Regions from separate parts of the Staphylococcus sp. AC872 genome, predicted to be linked through region 2. Evidence: riboswitches for the same ligand, from Rfam matches in the RefSeq annotation. Region 2 holds a riboswitch; each other region holds the start of a gene.
The links. Region 2 has a riboswitch for thiamine pyrophosphate ahead of tenA (thiaminase II). Riboswitches for the same ligand answer to the same signal wherever they lie in the genome.
Positions count from the first base shown of each region.

Region 1: linked by a shared signal. The riboswitch ahead of ACZ267_RS01710 (thiamine phosphate synthase) and the one ahead of tenA (thiaminase II) in region 2 are both predicted to bind thiamine pyrophosphate.
Region 3: linked by a shared signal. The riboswitch ahead of ACZ267_RS05300 (ECF transporter S component) and the one ahead of tenA (thiaminase II) in region 2 are both predicted to bind thiamine pyrophosphate.

Region 1 covers NZ_CEEDKW010000001.1:336,228-342,883, forward strand. Annotated here, with positions in the region: gene ACZ267_RS01700 (putative quinol monooxygenase) at 1-230, opposite strand, end outside; gene ACZ267_RS01705 (MFS transporter) at 357-1,631, opposite strand; TPP riboswitch at 2,033-2,142, shown strand; gene ACZ267_RS01710 (thiamine phosphate synthase) at 2,212-2,802, shown strand; gene thiO (glycine oxidase ThiO) at 2,795-3,910, shown strand; gene thiS (sulfur carrier protein ThiS) at 3,894-4,094, shown strand; gene ACZ267_RS01725 (thiazole synthase) at 4,096-4,863, shown strand; gene ACZ267_RS01730 (HesA/MoeB/ThiF family protein) at 4,863-5,861, shown strand; gene uptA (undecaprenyl phosphate transporter UptA) at 5,975-6,586, shown strand.
Region 2 covers NZ_CEEDKW010000007.1:21,293-27,948, forward strand. Annotated here, with positions in the region: gene yidC (membrane protein insertase YidC) at 1-104, opposite strand, end outside; gene thiE (thiamine phosphate synthase) at 193-834, opposite strand; gene thiM (hydroxyethylthiazole kinase) at 835-1,626, opposite strand; gene thiD (bifunctional hydroxymethylpyrimidine kinase/phosphomethylpyrimidine kinase) at 1,619-2,440, opposite strand; gene tenA (thiaminase II) at 2,433-3,122, opposite strand; TPP riboswitch at 3,200-3,301, opposite strand; gene ACZ267_RS10515 (transglycosylase family protein) at 3,463-4,194, opposite strand; gene ACZ267_RS10520 (single-stranded DNA-binding protein) at 4,603-4,986, opposite strand; gene ACZ267_RS10525 (YwpF-like family protein) at 5,174-5,614, shown strand; partial or broken gene ACZ267_RS10530 (transposase) at 5,623-5,941, opposite strand; gene fabZ (3-hydroxyacyl-ACP dehydratase FabZ) at 6,224-6,656, opposite strand, start outside.
Region 3 covers NZ_CEEDKW010000002.1:475,898-482,553, reverse strand. Annotated here, with positions in the region: gene purD (phosphoribosylamine--glycine ligase) at 1-854, shown strand, start outside; gene ACZ267_RS05310 (energy-coupling factor transporter transmembrane component T family protein) at 981-1,787, opposite strand; gene ACZ267_RS05305 (ABC transporter ATP-binding protein) at 1,780-3,183, opposite strand; gene ACZ267_RS05300 (ECF transporter S component) at 3,196-3,771, opposite strand; TPP riboswitch at 3,858-3,959, opposite strand; gene graF (glycopeptide resistance-associated protein GraF) at 4,232-4,366, opposite strand; gene auxA (lipoteichoic acid stability factor AuxA) at 4,520-5,821, shown strand; gene ACZ267_RS05285 (class I SAM-dependent rRNA methyltransferase) at 6,078-6,656, shown strand, end outside.

The DNA.
Region 1 (6,656 bases), on a different contig from region 2:
TCATTTTTGAACATTTGTAAATGTTCAGACTCATTATGTGATTTAATAGCAGCTTCATCTACGTAGTTCTCCACTACGATAAACGTATTTCTATCTTGCACATCTTCATAATGGCTATAGAATAGTACGCCCTCTTCTTTTCTTGATTCAGAAACTAAATGTTTCATAAGTTTTAAATATTCATCACGTTTTTCTTCTGATATTTTAATTTTAGCATTGATTATCATCATTCGAATCACACCTTTCTATAATATAATTATGCACCTAGTAAAATTAAAAAAGCAATAAATGAGTTTGACCCATGATCTTAACGACCTGTCTATCCTCATTTATTGCTCGTATTTGATATTTACAAATTATTTAACTGATTGATGTTCATCTATGACTAATGGTTGATCAGGTTTAACAAAGAACCACATGATAATCGCTAATACTGCTGGAATAATTAATAATTGGAACGTCATACTCCAACCAAGTTGTTCAACAAAGGCACCAGCTAAGAATGGACTCGTTAAGGCACCAATATTCCCCCATAAGTTCATCCAACCAGATACTGTTCCAGAGAAGTTACGACCTAAGTCTGTCGCTGCGGCCCAACTCATACCCATAGACATACCAACGCCACCTAAGCCAAGAGATAACCAGAATATAGTGACATATAAGTTTTCAGTATATACTGCAAAAAAGATTGATATTGAGAAGACGACAAATCCTAAAATCGCAATGACGCCACGTGCGACGAAACGAGATTTACCAGTATTTAAAATCTTATCTGAAATAGCACCACCAGATAAAATCAAGAAGAACATTAATAACCATGGTAATGAACTAATTGACATATCATTGAAATCAACATGGTATTGTTCTGTTAAATATGTTGGTAACCAAATTAAGAATAATGTAATGACAAATTGTACTACAAAGTACTGAATCGCAATCGCATAAAAACTAAAGTGAGTTAAGAAACGTTTCCAAGGTGGTAGTGATTTATCAGTTTCAACAATGTCTCTATGATCAGTAATAAATTGCTTTTCAGCTTCATTGACCATTTTATGTTGTTCCGGCAAGTCTTTAGCGATAATTGCCCATAGAACTGCCATCACAATACCAATCGCACCAAAAATATAAAAGACTGCTTGCCAATTAAATGCGTTAACAATCGCGATGGTTACAATCGGTGCTAACACAGGGCCGAAATATGAACCTGCTAATAACGCACTTGATGCTCTTCCTTTTTCATTTTTAGCAAACCAAAATGAATTGAACACTGCATTAGATGGATACATAGGCGCCTCTCCCACACCAAATAAAAATCTAACAAAATATAATAAACCATGATGCTTAATCATACCTGTGAGAATTGTAAAAGCACTCCACCATACTAAAGCTATTGTAATCATTTTACGTGGTCCAAATTTCTCTGCTAACATCCCTGACGGTACTTGCATTAAAGCGTAACCTAATGAGAAAAATGACGCTAATAAACCAAATTGTGTTTTTGTTAAATATAAATCTTCCATCATTGGTACAGCAATATATGAAATATTAGATCTATCCATATAAGCTATAACACCAATAAGAAAGAATGCAATCGCAAAAAACCAACGAACGTTACTTCTTTTTTTATTCATTTCTTTTCCTACTTCCCATAATGATATGTTGTTTCTATGTGTTGTCGTTAAGTTTCAGAAATTCCTAATGATGACTGTTTAACTTCTAATCACACATCTTTTCATTTCTTGTAGCGCTACAATTTTTATTATAATAGCACAAAATGGAAACGGTTACAATATAAAATTTAGAAAATATTCACAATTTATTCAATAAAAATTAACAATACTTACATTTAATTTTCAATATTTAAATAAGCTATTCATGTTCATTTGCGTTTTCGTCTAAATTGGTTGTTTCTTTCTTGCCTTTATTCCAAAAAAAAGCTAAATAAAGATAGTTGTCATGTTTGATACCGTCAATAAAAAATAGTAAACTGTATGTAAATTGAAAGCGCTATTCCATTCATACAATTTAATAATAAACCCACTGGAAGTGCCTTTGTTTAAGGCTGAGAGTAAAGATGTGACTTTATAATTCCTAGAACCTGATCCAGTTTGTACTGGCGTAGGGAAGTGGCATAGCTATGAATTTAAAGTACTCATTAGCAATTTAACGCTATTTCCCTACTATGTGGAAATAGCGTTTTTTGTTGAGGTGATGTATATATTTATTGCGATAACTTTTTATAAAGAATTGTCACAGAAAGATTTAAGGCATTTTTTGACTATAGAGCCGGCCATTGATGGCTTACTCTTTAGAACACCTATGTCTGCTTTTGAGTTACAACGTTTTATTGCACAGCTCATTGAAGCTGGATTTCCCAAAGATAAAATAATCATTCATAGTCATTTTAAATTACTTAAAGCTTTAAATTTACAATGTATTCATTTTAAAGAAAATGACGAAGAAGCATTTTTAATCAAACAACAACATCCAGAGTTAGTTGTCGGTATGTCAACGCATAATATTGAAATGGTTAAGCAATGTCATGAGTGGCAATTAGATTATGTCTTTTTCGGTCACATATTCCCTACATCGTCGCATCCAGATGAACATCCACGAACAATTCAAGAGATTCATGACGTACTCGAGATTGATATTCCTATTTATGCTATAGGCGGAATTTCCCCGTCCACCATTTCTCAATTACCTACAGCATTTGATGGTCTATGTTCAATTTCATTTTTCATGACCTCTACCGTTAGCGAAATTAACTCTTTAAAAAGGAAGTGGCACGCTCATGCATGATGTTCTTATTATCGGTTCTGGTGTGATAGGTATGTCGATAGCTCGACAACTTAGTCAATCACATTTAGATATTGCTATTGTAGACCGAGATATACCAGGTATGCATGCCTCTTATAAAGCCGGTGGCATGTTAGGCGCTCAAAATGAGTTCACAACTGATAGTGAATTATTTCAATTAGCAGTAGCGTCTAGGTCATTATTCCCAGAATTAAGTGATGCCCTCTATCATGAAACTGGTATTGATATTGAATTTCAACAGTCTGGATTAATTAAAATGGCATCATCAACCAAAGACGTAAAGTGGTTAACTCAACAATATGCCTTTCTTAAATCAAAAGACCCAAGCGTCGAGTTACTCTCAGATGATGAACTATTTAACCTGTCAAATGGTCATGTCGAACCAACTGACTTAGCCATATATATTCCAAAGGACGGTCAAATCAATGCCAATCACTATACTAAAGCTTTATTACAATCAATAATTCAGCGCGATGTTCATCGTTATTATCAAACAGAAGTAAAACACATTCATCACAACAATGGTTTTTACACAGTTACAACAAATAATGGTGATATCCACGCTAAAAAAGTAATTGTGGCAGGTGGTGCTTGGTCTACTCAGCTATTAAAAGATTACGCTATACCAAGACAAGTGATTGGTGTTAAAGGTGAGGTATTATTAGTTGAACAACCTTCACTTAAATTAAATCATACTGTGTTCATGACGAATGGTTGCTATATCGTTCCAAAGGAAAAACATCGCTACTTAATTGGAGCGACAAGTGAATTCAATAATTACAGTGTTGGTAATAGTGACCTAGGTATTTCATGGCTACTCAATCATGCTCAACAACGTATACCTGGACTATCGAATGGCCATATTCTAAAACAATGGTCAGGCATAAGACCTTATACAGAACATGAATTACCTATCATGGATCAAATCGATGACGGCTTGTTTATCATCACTGGTCATTATCGTAACGGTATACTGTTATCGCCTAAAATCGGTCAAGATATTGCCAACTGGCTATTATCCGGAATTAAACCAGTAAGCTATTCAGCATTTAGTTTATCAAGGAGTGAGCAAAATGAAGTGCATCATTAACGGAGATTTATTTACCTTTGAACAAGAAGATTCGATTACAAGCATATTAGAATCATTAGAATTAGACCCACAACGTGTCGTAGTTGAGCATAACCAATCTTTAATTAAGCAAGATGATTTTGACAATCAAATAGTCAGAGAAGATGATCGTTTAGAATTATTAGAATTTGTAGGAGGCGGATAAAATGTTAAAAATAGGTCAATTAGAATTGAAATCTCGTTTATTATTAGGTACTGGTAAATTCGAGGATGAACAAACTCAATCTGAAGCAATTAAAGCAGCTGAAACAAACGTATTAACATTTGCAGTAAGACGTATGAATTTATATGATAAAAATCTTCCAAACCCACTAGCTAATGTGAACTTAAAAGATTTCATTACATTTCCTAACACTGCAGGTGCTAAAACTGCTGATGAAGCCATCCGTATCGCAGAAATTGCAAATCACGCTGGTGTATGCGACATGATTAAAGTTGAAGTCATTGGTGATGATGAAACCTTATTACCTGACCCGTTTGAAACGTATGAAGCTTGTAAAGTGCTATTAGAAAAAGGGTATATCGTCTGTCCTTATATCTCTAATGATCTTGTATTAGCTAAAAAGTTAGAAGCCCTAGGTGTCCATGCGGTGATGCCATTAGCATCACCTATTGGTACAGGTAGGGGTATTAATAATCCACTTAATTTAAGTTATATTATTCAAAATGCTAACGTCCCTGTCATTGTAGATGCCGGTATTGGTTCTCCTAAGGATGCCTGTCAAGCAATGGAATTGGGTGCTGATGCAATATTATTAAATACTGCTATCTCTGCAGCTAAAGATCCTGTCAAAATGGCCGAAGCAATGAAGTTAGGTATTCAAGCCGGAAGATTGTCATATGAAGCTGGTCGTATTCCCGTAAAATATACAGCACAAGCATCAAGTCCTACAGAAGGCTTAGGCTTCTTATAATGTCACGTTATGAAAGACAAACACGCTTTCAACCTTTTGGCGAAACAGGACAAGCTCAATTAGAACAAACCAAAATCATGGTACTTGGTGCTGGTGCATTAGGCAGTCATATAATAGACCAATTAGCACGCATGGGTGCTCATCATTTAGCCATCGTTGATATGGATATTGTAGAATTATCCAATTTACATCGACAAACTTTGTATGATGAGCAAGATGCACAACTTATGACATCTAAAGTTGAGGCACTTAAACAGAAAATCCATACTATTAATCAACAAGTACATTTAAAGACCTATCATCAAGAGTTGTTATCTACAAATATCGAAGACATCATTAAAGACTTTCAACCAGACATTATTTTAGATGGTATGGACCATTTTAAAATACGTTATTTGATTAATGAAGTCTGTCATAAATTAAATATTCCTTGGATTTATGGTGCAGCTGTCGGTAGCAAAGGCACCGTTTATGGTATTGATTTTACTGGACCATGCCTTAAATGTTTATTACAGCAAATTCCTCAAACTGGTGAAAGTTGTGCTATCAATGGGGTCTTGCCACCTATCGTTTCGATTGTAGCGAGTTACGAAGTGGCTGAAGCTATACGTTATATTAGTGGATATGGGTTTTCCCAACAATTAATCACATTAGATGCATTTAACATTCAACATCAATCATTACATATACGTCAATTAAAGGATGATCAATGTCCAGTATGTCATTTCCAACAATATGACGTATTAAATAATAAACAGAATCATACAATCGAACCATTGTGTGGAGATACAGTCAGATTTAGATTGCCTGCCCATAGTTTCGATTATGCATCAGATTTCCCAGGACATATGATTAAATCCACACCATTTGCTAAATTAATCCAACACAAGGATTTGGCATTCACACTATTCAAAGATGGCCGTATGAATGTACACGGTATTACAGAAGAGACAGATGTTCATGCACTTTATCATCAACTCTTAAAAGCAATAAAATGATAAACTGACTCCCCTTTTACAAGCATTTACGTATTATTTTTATTATAATGGTTTTACCAAACTATATTACTTAAGTAATATGCTTCAATGCATAAAGGAGTCTATTCATATAAATGGAACAAATTATTACGAATTTTATTAGTCAGTGGGGATACACGGCTATCTTCATTCTCATCTTGTTAGAGAATGTATTACCTGTAGTCCCTTCCGAAATTATTTTAACCTTTGCAGGTTTACTGTCAGTTAAATCTCATTTATCCATTTGGACATTATTAATCATTGCGACGATCGCGTCATTTATCGGATTATTAATTCTATATTATATTTGCCGTCTTATTTCAGAAGAAAAGCTATATCGTTTTGTCGATCGTCATGGTAAATGGATGAAATTAAAAAGTAGCGATTTAAAACGTGCTAATGACTGGTTTAAACGCTACGGTGCATGGGCAGTCTTACTTTGCCGCTTCATACCGGTATTACGTGTATTAATTACTATCCCTGCAGGTATTAACCGTATGAATATTGTGAAGTTCACATCACTTTCACTTCTTGGTACAACAATTTGGAACTTCGCATTAATTTTACTAGGTCGTCTTTTAAGTGATAGCTTTGGCGCCTTAATGAATGGTATCCATACGTATTCTAGAATTATGTATGTCATTATCATCATTGCCGTTATTTACTTCGTCATCAGATACTTTGTCAAACGTAAACGCGTAAAATAATGAATTAAAGCTATCCCAAGCCAACATTGTGCACTCACTTTGTTGGCTTTTTTGTGTTCTCCTCTTTTTA
Region 2 (6,656 bases):
GTATTATAGAAAAATCCACTACGAGCTCCAGGTTTTGAATAATCACAGCCTGCTAAAAAGACCATTAAACCTAAAAACAAAGGTAGCAACGCTTTTTTCTTCATTTTTCCACCTCTATTGTAATATTCACATAGAATTTATTCTATCATACTCATACTCTAGGATAAAACAAAAAGTGGAAAAAATTAAAGATTACTTGAAATATTTCTTGAATTCATTAACAGTGTTGTCAATATTGTTACTTCTACTTATTGCTGAAATCACTGAAATACCATCAGCCCCTGCATTAGCAATGAGTCCTACATTATCTTCAGTAATACCGCCAATGGCAACCATAGGAAATTTACCCATTTTTTGTCTTAATTGTTTAATCATGTCAGGTCCTACAGGTGCATTAGCATCACTTTTAGATGGCGTTTCAAACATTGGTCCAACTCCGATGTAATCAACATTAGTGAGATCCGATTTTTCATACTCATACAAATTACCGACACTAAGACCAATAATCTTATCTTGAAAGTCATTTGAAAAGGCTCTAACCGCTTCATCATCTTGACCAACGTGAATACCATCAGCATTAATACGCTTAGCTAGAGACACATCATCATTAACAATAAATGGTACAGAATATGTGTTACATAGCGCTTGTAACTCTTTAGCTAATTTTTCTTTATTCAATCCAGATAAAGCCTTGTCGCCTTTTTCTCTAAATTGAAACATCGTTATGCCAGCTTCTAAAGCTTGTGTAAGGATGTCTTGAATAGTTTGATTTTCTGGTATATCTTGAGTGCCACATATAAAGTAAATTTTTAATTCTGAAGCTTTAAATGACATTTATTCAACCTCTTCTTTGCTAACAAATTTTTTATAGGTTTGATAATTCAATAAATACAATTGATCTAGCAATTCAGACAAAAATGAGCCAGGACCTTTAGCATGATCTGCTTCTTCAGCAACTTCTCCAGCTATATTATAAAAACTTACTGCTTCGACAAGTGTTTCTTGTTGAGGATGCTGATTTCTAAATAAGAAACTAGCAATAATTCCACCTAATAGGCAACCAGCACCTGTGATTTTAGCAGACATTGGTGAACCGTTCGAAAGTTTAGTCACTTTGTCATCTTGAACAACAATATCTTCTTTTCCTGTGATTACAATTGCAGTTTGATATTTTTGATAAGCCTTCTTAGCAATATCTATTGCATTTAGCGAACTATCTCCATCAGTACCCTTCATTGTTGTATTGTTATCAATGAGAGTCAAGATTTCTGAAGCGTTGCCTTTAATCACTGCAACTTTAACTTCATTTAAAAAGTTTTTACAAAAATCTTTTCTGTATTGTGAAGCTCCTACTGCGACAGGATCAAAAACAATTGGTGTACCAATTTGATTTGCAATTTTACCTATCTTAATTAAATCTGCTTCATTATTATGCGTAAGTGTACCAATATTAATAAGTAATCCACTCGCAACTTGATAAAAATCTTTAGCCTCTTCTGGTGCTTCACTCATTGCCGGACTTGCACCAATACTTAATAATCCATTTGCAGTAAAATTCTTAACTACATCGTTTGTATAACATACAATTAAAGGGTTCTCATTTCTTAGCTTTTCTAAATTATTCATCATCTAAACCTACTTTCTTAAGATACGCAAAATGATTGACTGGGCCACGACCTTTACCAATCTCAGGGGTATATTTAATACTCAACGAAATAAATTTTTTTGCTTTTTCAACTGCTTCATAAATACTACGACCTTTAGCTAGTTCGGCAGCAATGACAGCTGAAAACGTACAACCTGTACCGTGTGTATGTTTAGTATCAAATCGTTCATCTTCAAATGTGTAAACGCCATCTTTTGTAAATAAAAAATCTTTAGCATTATTTAAGTCAGCAGAATGTCCACCCTTAATGACTACACCCTTGCTTCCAATTTCATTGATAAATATATCTCCTGCTTTTCGAATATTTTCTTCAGTATCAATCTTTATTCCAGTGATTTCTTCCGCTTCTGGAATATTAGGCGTAACAACATCAGCTAGTGGCAATAATGTACTTTGCAACTTTTGTTTGGTTTGATCATCCATCAACGAATCCCCACTTTTGGCTAACATGACAGGATCAATCACGTATGGAATTGTAGGATAATCTTCTAAATAATTTTTGATTAATTGCATCGTCTCCTCTGTAGCAATCATTCCTGTTTTAATTGCATGAGGAAGTTCATCATTAAATACACTATCCAATTGCTCTTTAACCCATGATGTCTCTAAATTATGAATATGGTCTACCCCCATTGTATTCTGAGCAACAATACCTGTTATAGCTGCCATTCCATAAACACCACAAGAATGGAATGACTTCAAATCAGCCATTACACCAGCACCGCCAGTTGGATCAGTACCTGCAATAGTTAAAGCAATTTTAGGTTTATTCATCTTTGTCACCTCTAAAATTCCATTTTTCATCTACGTAGGCCATATTGAAAAAGTTTCTTTCATGAATAGTACTTTGTAAGAAATTCTCCTTAATCTCTTCTTTTTCTTCTGAAGTACAATTCTCTGTTAAACGATCCATTAATTCATCAAATAAATTTACTAATGCATCCATTTCTGTACTATAAAATTCAAACCAATTAGACGTAATTGAATCTTTATTAAGTTGATTGTCCTTTATCGCTCTTTTACCAATTACCGCATATACATATGGACATGGTGCCATTGCTGCAATCGTATATGCAGCATTTTCATGTGCATAGGCATTATAGTACATATGCTTAATATAATGATCACCACTTGGTGGCCATACCTTTTCTTTAACAATCTCATGATAAGGTTCATTGATAAATGAAGCTAAAATTTCATGTGCCTCTACTTCACCTTCTAATAAAAATTCAATCTGTTCAACTAAAAATTTAACATCATCCATATTAGGCACTTTAGGAATTAATAGTGCATATAGATTAGCAAATTCTTTTAAATAAGATGCATCTGCACGTAAATATTGTCTCACCGCTTGTTTAGATAATTCACCATGTAATAAATCTTGAATGAAACCATCATTATAGATATCTTCAATAATAGGTTCTGCTGCCATTCTTAAATCTTTAGAAAAACTCATAAAATTGCCTCCTTGAAATAAAAAAACTACTTTCCAAACGTGGAAAGTAGCAAAATTAAGGCACGACCTCATACCGTTAATATGTTACACTACTTTCCTCCGTTGGTACTAACCAAATCAGGTTTTAAGGGTCTGAATTAAATTCATCTCAGCCTTCATAGGCGCCCCTAGTAGTTCTTTTTTTAATCATTTTCAATTATTACAATAGCAAATGTAACATATAAATTCAATTATTAAAAAATGTATATCAATATATCTTTTGATATACATATAACTAAATCTAACTTTTCACAAATAAAAAACACCCTATCTAAAGATAGGATGTTTAGTGAAATCTATATTATGCAGTAACCCATTGGCTTGGGCCAGCTGTATCATATAATTTTTGTGCTGCAGTGTCTTGAACATGTTCAGGAGCGCTAGAAGCTGGTTGACCTTTGTACTCAGATGGAGCTACTGAATCCCATGTAGATTGTAAGAATTGATACTTACCTGAAGCACCTGTTGATGGGTTTGTAGCGTGGATGTCGCCACCTGATTCACGTTGTGCGATTTGTTTTAAGTGATCATTAACATTTACTGATGAACCACTTGAAGCTTCATTTGAGCTTGATTCATTGTTTGAAGTAGTAGCTTCTTGTTGTGGTTGTTGAGTTTGCTCTGTTTGTGGAGCAGAAACTTGCTCAGGTTGAGCAGAGTTTGATTGTTGTTGGTTGCTAACTTCTTCTGCTGAAGTTTGGTTAGTTGATGCTGAAGCTTGTTCACTTACATCTTGTTGTGGTTGAGCTTGAGTATTTGAAGCTTCACTTGATTGACCAGATTGGTGGAAATCCCATGAGAAGTTTGAACCATCTGATTCAAAATGATAAGTGAAACCATTATAATCGAATGTATAGTTATAAGCGCCTTCTTGGATAGGGCTTTCGTTTAATGATTGATCATTTGATTGTGCTTTTTGAGCTAATTCAGCTTCATTGATATTTGCTTCACTTGCGTGTGCGTCGTGTCCAGCGTTACCTGCTACAACGCCTAATCCTACTGCTAATGATGATGCGATAATTGTCTTTTTCATTATTAAAAAATCCTCCTAAAAGTGATTTGTTTTCTTTAACTAATTTACAAATACAACTTTAACATCTATAAATACACTGCAGGTTACAGCCAAATAAAAAAGGAAGCCTTTTTTTTACGTCCTAATTACATCGTAAATTGGTGTAAATTTAAATTATAAGTCTTTTGAAAACTGCCATGACAGTTTATAAAGGTTATATACTTGTGATATGTATGTAATACAAATGAAATCTATCAGATAATTCTGACGTAAAAGTGCCTATTTTTAAGTAATATATGGTACAAAAACGACCTTTTTATTTTATTAAATTTTAAAAAGGTCGCTTGAGTATAATTGAAAGATGATAATTTATATTAAGATAGGATAAAAGTATAAATAATTGGGAGTTGTTGAATAATTAATGGCTATCTAACCTATATGAAAGCATTCATTTTGTGCTTCATTAAATTCGTTAGAGAGGATATTGGATTCTTTTGTCTTAGAGGACATAAATTTAATTGTTTCTACATATACTTCAGTTACAAAATGTGTCTGATTATCTTTTTCATACTTACGAGATCGCATTTGACCTGTAATACCCACTAAAGAACCCTGTGATGTATACATTTCGATATTCGTAGCTGTTTTACCAAAAGCTTTACAATATAGGTAATCGCATGCGATTTCATTGTTCTGATCTTTATAATTTCTTTCCGTAGCAACGCAAAATGTTGCTACTTTACTACCTTCCTCCTTTTCAAAAATTTGGGCATCCTTTGTAAGTCTGCCAACTAAAACTATTTTATTTAACATGTGTCACCTCCTCTTAAGTAATATAATAATCACATCTATTAATACCGTCAAAATGCTAATTTTTCGAAATATATAGCTATTTCCCCTTCATTTTTGATATATTTAAAGAAAATAATCAATATTTAAATCGGTTGATTAAAAATAAATCACTTTTTGTAAATATATAAATAAATGGGATGTGGACTTAATGAAGACATTTAAAGCTGTACGTTTTCAAATTGTAAGCGAGAATGGCGGTGTAACTGAATATGAACTAGAAGACGGCGTGATTATCAATAAAGAAGGTAGTGGTACAGGATGGCTTTTAGAAATTGTCATTTCTAATGAACACTATCACACATTTAAGGAGTATAAAGACAATGAACAATTGTTAGATATACGTGTTGTCATAACAAGACCTGCCAACGATCCTGCATTATTTGATGCCACTGTAAAAAGTGTAACTCAGTTTGAAAAAACAATGTCTATAGTATTCGAATGCCATATTTATACTCTTAGACAAGTCTATGCAGAAAGTTTATTAGAAGAATTAGTTAATGATGGACTAACTGGTGAAGAATTAAAGAAAACATTCAATCGTATGATGCAATCTAAACCTAAACTTAAAGATGAAAAATTCGAAAGATAAATTCAAAAGGGGTTGACTCTAAAACGGTTAATGGTTATATAAAAAGGTGTTTGATTTTGTGATAACCACATCATTCTAATGCTATCATTAAGAAGTTTCTCTATTTTACGACCAGAGAAAACAGGTTGCGTATAAGCATATAGAAGAATTTTTAACATCATTTTTGGATGATATGATGTAGCACCTCGATGGTGATTGAATTCATCGAATTCATTATCTGGGATTGTTTCAACAATTTCATTCACATATCGAGCAATCATTTGTAGGAATAAGAATTGAAGTTTCCATTGGTTGTGTAAGTTGAGACATGTTATAAACTTTATACATAAGGCACCTCGTTGATTTAGTTTATTGATATTTATTAAATTATACGAAAGGGCCTTTTTTTTTAAAGTATTTTAATGTAAAATAACATGTTAATACGTAGTATTGTTGACGAGACTCCTGAGGGAGCAGTGCCAGTCGAAGACCGAGGCTGAGACGGCACCCTAGGAAAGCGAAGTCATACAATACGAAGTATTGAATATAAAAAGAAGCACAAAGATGATTTTCAATTTCAAATCATCTTTGTGCTATTATTTTTGTGATTTATGTCCCAGGCTCTTTGTTTTACTTAGCATCTTGAATTGCAAAAGTTAATTCACAACTACATGCTAGTTGACCATCTACTGTAGCTTTAGCAGTACCTTTTCCAATAGGTCCTTTTATTTTTGTAATTTCTACTTCTAGCATAAGTGTATCACCAGGTGTTACCTGTCTTTTAAAACGACACTTATCTATACCTGCAAAAAGCGCAATTTTACCTTTATTTTCTTCACTATTTAACATAGCTACTGCACCCGTTTGCGCCAACGCTTCTGTAATTAATACACCAGGCATTACAGCATAATCTGGAAAATGCCCTTGGAAGAATGGTTCGTTACCTGAAACTTGTTTTAATCCCACACAACGCTTACCTTCTTCGTATTCTACAACTCTATCTATCAGTAAAAATGGTTGTCTGTGTGGTATGATTTGTTTGATTTGATTATAATCGAAAATT
Region 3 (6,656 bases), on a different contig from region 2:
AGGCATTAGTTTTTGTTGAGGCATGTGATTTGCCAATAGTTATTAAAAAAGATGGTTTAGCTGCAGGTAAAGGGGTAGTAATTGCTTCAGAAAGAGCTGAAGCTAAAGAAGCAGTTCAACAAATGTTTGATGGAAATTCAGGAACTATTGTGTTTGAAGAATTTTTAGAAGGTGAAGAATTTTCTGTAATGACATTTGTTAATGGTAAGAGAGCTGTTCCATTTGACTGTATCGCTCAAGATCATAAACGTGCTTATGATTACGATAAAGGACCGAATACAGGTGGCATGGGTGCATATTGTCCAGTACCTCATATTAGCAATGATATCATTAATAGAACTAATAATGAGATTGCACAACCGATTGCACATGCAATGGCTGAAGAAGGTCATCACTTCTTTGGGTTATTATATATTGGTGCTATTTTAACAGAAGAAGGGCCGAAAGTAATAGAGTTTAATGCAAGATTTGGTGACCCAGAAGCACAAGTATTATTGACAAGAATGAATAGTGATTTGATGCAACATATTATTGCGCTTGATAATGATGAGCCGATTCACTTTGAATGGAAAGATGAATCAGTGGTTGGTGTTATGTTAGCTTCTAAAGGCTATCCAGGTAATTACGAAAAAGGGCATGAAGTCAGTGGATTTGAACTTGACTCAAATTACTTTGTAAGCGGTTTGAAGAAGGATAATGACCAGTTTGTTAATAGTGGTGGACGAGTCATTTTAGCTATTGGGGAAGGGCAAAATATAAAAGAAGCCCAAGTGAATGCCTATCAAAATGTTAAAAAAATAAAGAGCAATAACTTGTTTTATAGAACAGATATAGGAAATAAAGCATTGAAATAAAATGATACAAGAAAAAGAATGTGTTTACAGTCAACAACTGTTTATATTATTAAATCCTGAGACATTTATTTTGTCCCAGGATTTTTTGATTTATATATGGAATGATTGAAGTATGGATAAAATAATTTATTCTAATCTACCTATTCTGACATCATGGATACCAGTTATTGGCAAGGTAGCTGATAAATAATAAGAAAGTCCGATAATAATTAATAAACATATGATCAATATAATATCTTTGTATGAGAATGGTGCGTGATAATAATACGTTCTTGGACCATCTTTAAAACCTTTAGACTCCATTGCAACAGATAATTGATGTGCACGTCGTATGTTTTGACTTAATAAAGGAATAATTAGATGTTTGAGTCTTTTGAATCCTCTATAATTTGATTTATCTATCATTTGATATCTCATTTTTAAAGAACGACGTAATTGAATTAAAGAACTAATGATTAATGGTATCATTCTAATTGCGGCCATAAAGGCATAGGCAACTTTAGGTTTTACTTTTAAGTGTTGCATTAGACTATAAAATATCATGACCACTTGTGACGTTAATGCTATAAGAATACCAAACATCGACACTGTAATTGTACGAAGAGAAAGGTGAATACCTCTGACGATACTTTCCGTACTAATTTGAATGATGCCAAATTTAAATAAAATATGGTCACCATCACCATATAAAATCATGAATAGTGATGACAATAGAGCAAAGAACGTGGTTGCTAGTATAAAAGCACCAGTAATTTTAAATTGCGTTCCGTTAAACATAAGTAAAAAGATAAACATGAGACAAACGATGTAAATCATAAAGTCAAAATTATGAATAAAAATAATAAAGAAAAATAGTAAAACGCCTAAAACGAGTTTAGTGATAATATTGACGTCATCCATAAAGGTGTGTCTAATTTTCCAATGTTCAAACATGTTGATCACCTTTGATTTCTGTTAAATATTGGTTTTCAATTATCCATTGACGTGTTGGATAGCGTTTAATAATCTCTGGGTCATGTGTAACCATAATGATACTTTGTCCCTTAGATACTCTCTCTTGAAATAGTTTTATTAATTGAAATGTATTGTGGCTATCCAAACCAAATGTTGGTTCATCTAATAGGATGATATCTGCATTTGAACTTAATGCCGTTGCTACACTTAACCTACGTTTTTGACCCATTGATAATTCGTAAGGATGTTGATTTTTAACATTGGTTAAGTCTAGTAAATCTAATAAGTCGAGGGTTTTAGATTCTGCACTAGATGAATCTAAATGGTTAAAATGAATCAATATTTCATCATAAACAGAGTTAGTGATAAATTGAAGTTCTGGATTCTGATACACTAGATACATGTGCTTTGCAGCATCTTTAATTTTACGCAATTCCTGACCTTGAAATGTCATTACGCCTTTATATTTGATTAATTGTAATATGGATTCTAATAATGAGGTTTTACCAGTTCCATTTTGACCAGTTATCGTAATCCACTCTCCTGAATGAATAGCTAATTGATCCACTTTAAACAAATCTTTCTTATTACGAATGATGGCACCATGTTCAAATTTAAATAATGGCTCTATAGACGATGGTGCCATATGTTTAGGTTCAGGTGCATAATGCCATGCATTTGGATGCCATACGCCGTATTCACTTAGTAAATGTTCATAATGCTTTAAAATATGATTTGGCGTATCATCAGCAATGATTTGTCCTTCATAGTTCATTAATAAAACTCTATCAACATGTTGCCAAATATGTTCGACCTTATGTTCGACAATGAGTACTGTTTGATCTTTCCAAAGCTTAATCAAGCGTTGCCATAAATCAGATGTAGCATTAACATCCAACATTGCAGTGGGTTCATCTAAAAATAGTGTATCTGCCTGTTGTAATATTGTTTCGACGATAGCTAATTTTTGTTTCATACCACCACTTAATTGATTGATTTGTGTATTTTCGGTTACATTTAAATTCACTGATGCTAATGCTTGGTTAATGGCTTCATCCATATCTTGTCTTGGTACTTGTCTGTTCTCTAAAACAAAGGCAAGTTCTTCATAAACTTTAGGCATACAAAATTGTGAATCCGGATCTTGAAAGATCACGCCATTATGCTCTTTAATTTGCAATTCATCATACTTCATAGGTAATTCTATTAAATTGGGTACAATGCCACTTAATACATTTAAAAGCGTACTTTTTCCAGAACCAGATGGTCCTAGTAAAAGTACTTTTTCTTTTTCTTTAATTTCTAGATTTAGATTATCAAAAATTTTTCGATGTCCATTTGGATATTTCAAACGTAAATTTGTAACTTTTAACACTTTTAAGTCCCCTTATAATGTATCGTAATCATCTTTAGAAGCGGGTCTGAATACTTTAGTTACACCAGTTTGATCCAATGCTTTAACCAATAAATAAGATAATAAACCAGCAATGATAATACCACTAATCGCACGGAAAACAATGAATAAAATTAAGTTCCATCCAGCAACTTCATTTAAATAACCATAGAAATAGTCGACTGGGAATGATACAAGTGCAGTCACTAGTCCAGCAAGCATAGCTACCATGACTGAACGAGACTGGTATTTGAAAATAGCAAAGACAATCTCACATGCTAAACCTTGTAGAAGGGCATAGATAATCGTAGGTATATCAAATTTACCCATCACAATTGTTTCACCGGCACCTGCAGCAAACTCAGCAAGTAAGGCGATACCTGGCTTAGGAATAATTAAATAACAAACAATCGCTGCCATAAACCATACTCCATAGGTTAATTGCTCAAGGTGTAAACCAGCGACTTGTGCAACATTATAAAATAACCACCATAAGTTATAAATAATGGCAAAAATTACAGAGATAAGTACTGTCACTAATATCTCAGAAAGCTTTAAACCTTTTGACATAAAAACATCCTCCTAAAAAAACGCACAACCATCTCTAGGAAAGTTGTGCGTAAAACATAAGAATATGATTCAACATACGATTATAATCTTTGTTAATTACACTTTCCTACGCTAGTATCTAGCTAGATCAGGTTCAAAGGGTTTGAGGGTTAACCTCATCTCAGTTCAAAACACCCCTAGTGCGTTTATTATTTTTAATTTGTCTTTAATGTATGATTTTTCATGTGGATTGTCAAGTTAATAAAATATTTCATAAAATAATATTTTGATTTTATGCAAAATAATTGGAAGTGAGTAGGAATTTTAGAAAGGGATATGGAATAAAGAATCATAAAAATTAAGTGAAATAGACGTATATTGCTTGTAAACATAAAAAGTACCTAGGATATCAAAAACACCCTAGGCACGTAGTTTTTATAGAAAATTGAATTCTTATTATGATTTAACTAGCAAGTAGATATTAATTTAACGCATCATCAATATCTTTTTTAGTTTGTTCTGTATCATTTGTTTTTTCTTCTTTTTGTTCTTTTAGTTTCTCTTCTGCTTCTTTGGCTTTTTCAGCTGATTTTTTTGCAAATTCTTCATTACTCATAATAAATCCACCCCTAATTGTGTTTTATTGTTTACATACACCTTTTACCCAGTTATGCTAATAATAAACTTTTCTAGGTCTATAGACGTATTTAGTGATTTATTAAAGACAAGAATAAGTTCTTCATATATAATAACTTTTGAGGTGAATAGTATGTCTTTTCTTAAGAAACACACCGAGATCATATTTAGTTATATCATCGGTATCGTTTCACTTTTCACAGGACTCATTATATTAATTAACTTACCGCTTATTAAACAGTTAAATGGAGATAAGAAGGTAAATACACATGTGTATAATATATGGGAATTCCTGAACGCATTTTTCGCTGAAATAATTAAAGTGATGAGTAGATTTATCGGGGGTTTCCCAATTGTAAGTGCCATAATCATTATATTATTTGGTATCTTAGTAATGTTACTAGGTCATACGTTATTTAGAACAATTAAGTATGATTATGATATTTCAATTTTCTTCTTGGTCATAGGGGTAATGTATTTCTTAATTACTCTAGTTCTTATGATGCAAGTGTATGGATTCTTTGGTATCGTATTTATTATTCCGTTCATCATACATATTGGATACATTGTATATAAAGATGAATTGAATAGTGATAATCGAAAAAGTCATTATATGTGGATTATAGTGTCATATGGTATCAGTTATCTTATTACTCAAATTGCATTGCATGGTCGTATTGACGCTAATGAAATTGAATCTATTGATATTTTAAGTGTTAATACATTCTTTATTATTATGTGGTTATTAGGACAAATGTCAATTTGGAACTTCTTGTTCTTAAGACGTGCTCTGCCGCTTACTAAACAAGAATTAGGCGAAGAAGAACCTGAATTATCAAGAACAAGTAAAGGTAATGTCTCAAATCAAACTAAAGTTCACTTAAAACAACTACAAGATAAGACAACAGAATATGCACGTAAAACAAGAAGAAGTGTTGATTTAGAAAGAATTAGAGTTAAAAGGGATAAATTTAAAGAAAAAGTAAAAAATATTGTTGATATTCAAGAAGATGATATTCCAAATTGGATGAGAAAGCCAAAATGGATAAAACCAATGTATGTTGAAATTTTCTGTGGTTTAGTTATATTCTTCTTTACATTCTTAGAATTTAACAACAGAAATGCATTGTTCTTATCTGGAGAATGGGAATTATCACAAACGCAATATGTGATTGAATGGGTAACATTATTATTACTTTTATTCATTATCATTGTTTATATTGCTACAACACTTACTTATTTCTTAAGAGGTAAATTTTACTTCTTACAATTATTTATGGGAAGTATCTTATTCTTTAAATTATTAACTGAATTCATAAATATTATGGTTCACGGTTTATTGTTATCTGTATTTATAACACCAACTTTATTGCTTATGTTACTAGCAATGATTGTTGCTTATTCATTACAGTTAAGAGATAAACCAAAAGAATGATAAAAAGAATATAAAAACAAATTAATCTAAACAAATCACACGTGTTATAGGGTGGGTTACAATTCCTTCTTTAATCGATCGAATTGTAAGCTCACTCTTTTTTGTTAGAAAATAGGACTAAGTAGCATTCTTTGTTAAAATAATAAATGAATCATTCAATTAGTAAATATATATAATGTAAAATGCATTTACGAATCAACATAGCAATGTGACGGTTGAAGAAATTAAACGTATAAAAGAAAGGTTAGTGTAATAAATGAAGATTGCAACTTTAAATAGAGGTAAAGAATCAAAATATCACAATCAATATCCTTTAATTGATGAAGAAGATATTTATGCCCAAGATCATCTTAAAGAAGGTGATTTATTCAAATTAGTTGATGGGAAAGAACAATATGTAGCAACTGCTTATGTAGGTAGACAACACAAAGGTTTAGGTTGGGTATTGAGTTATGATCCATCTGAAGATATTAATACTGCATTTTTTAAACGATTATTTGAAAAAGCTTTAGAAGAACGAGAATATTACTATCATATAGATGGTACGAATGCTTTTAGATTGTTCAATGCTGAAGGTGATGGTGTCGGTGGTTTAACGATCGACAATTATGATGGGCATTTATTAATTCAATGGTATTCAAAAGGTATTTACAAATTTAGATATCATATATTAGAAGCTATCAAAACAGTCTTTAAGTATCAGTCTATCTACGAAAAAATGAGATTTAAAGATACTGAATATACAGGTGGATTTGTTGAGGGAGAACAACAAGCATTTCCAATCGTCATCGAAGAAAACTTCACTTTTTATAATGTGGATTTAGATGATGGCTTA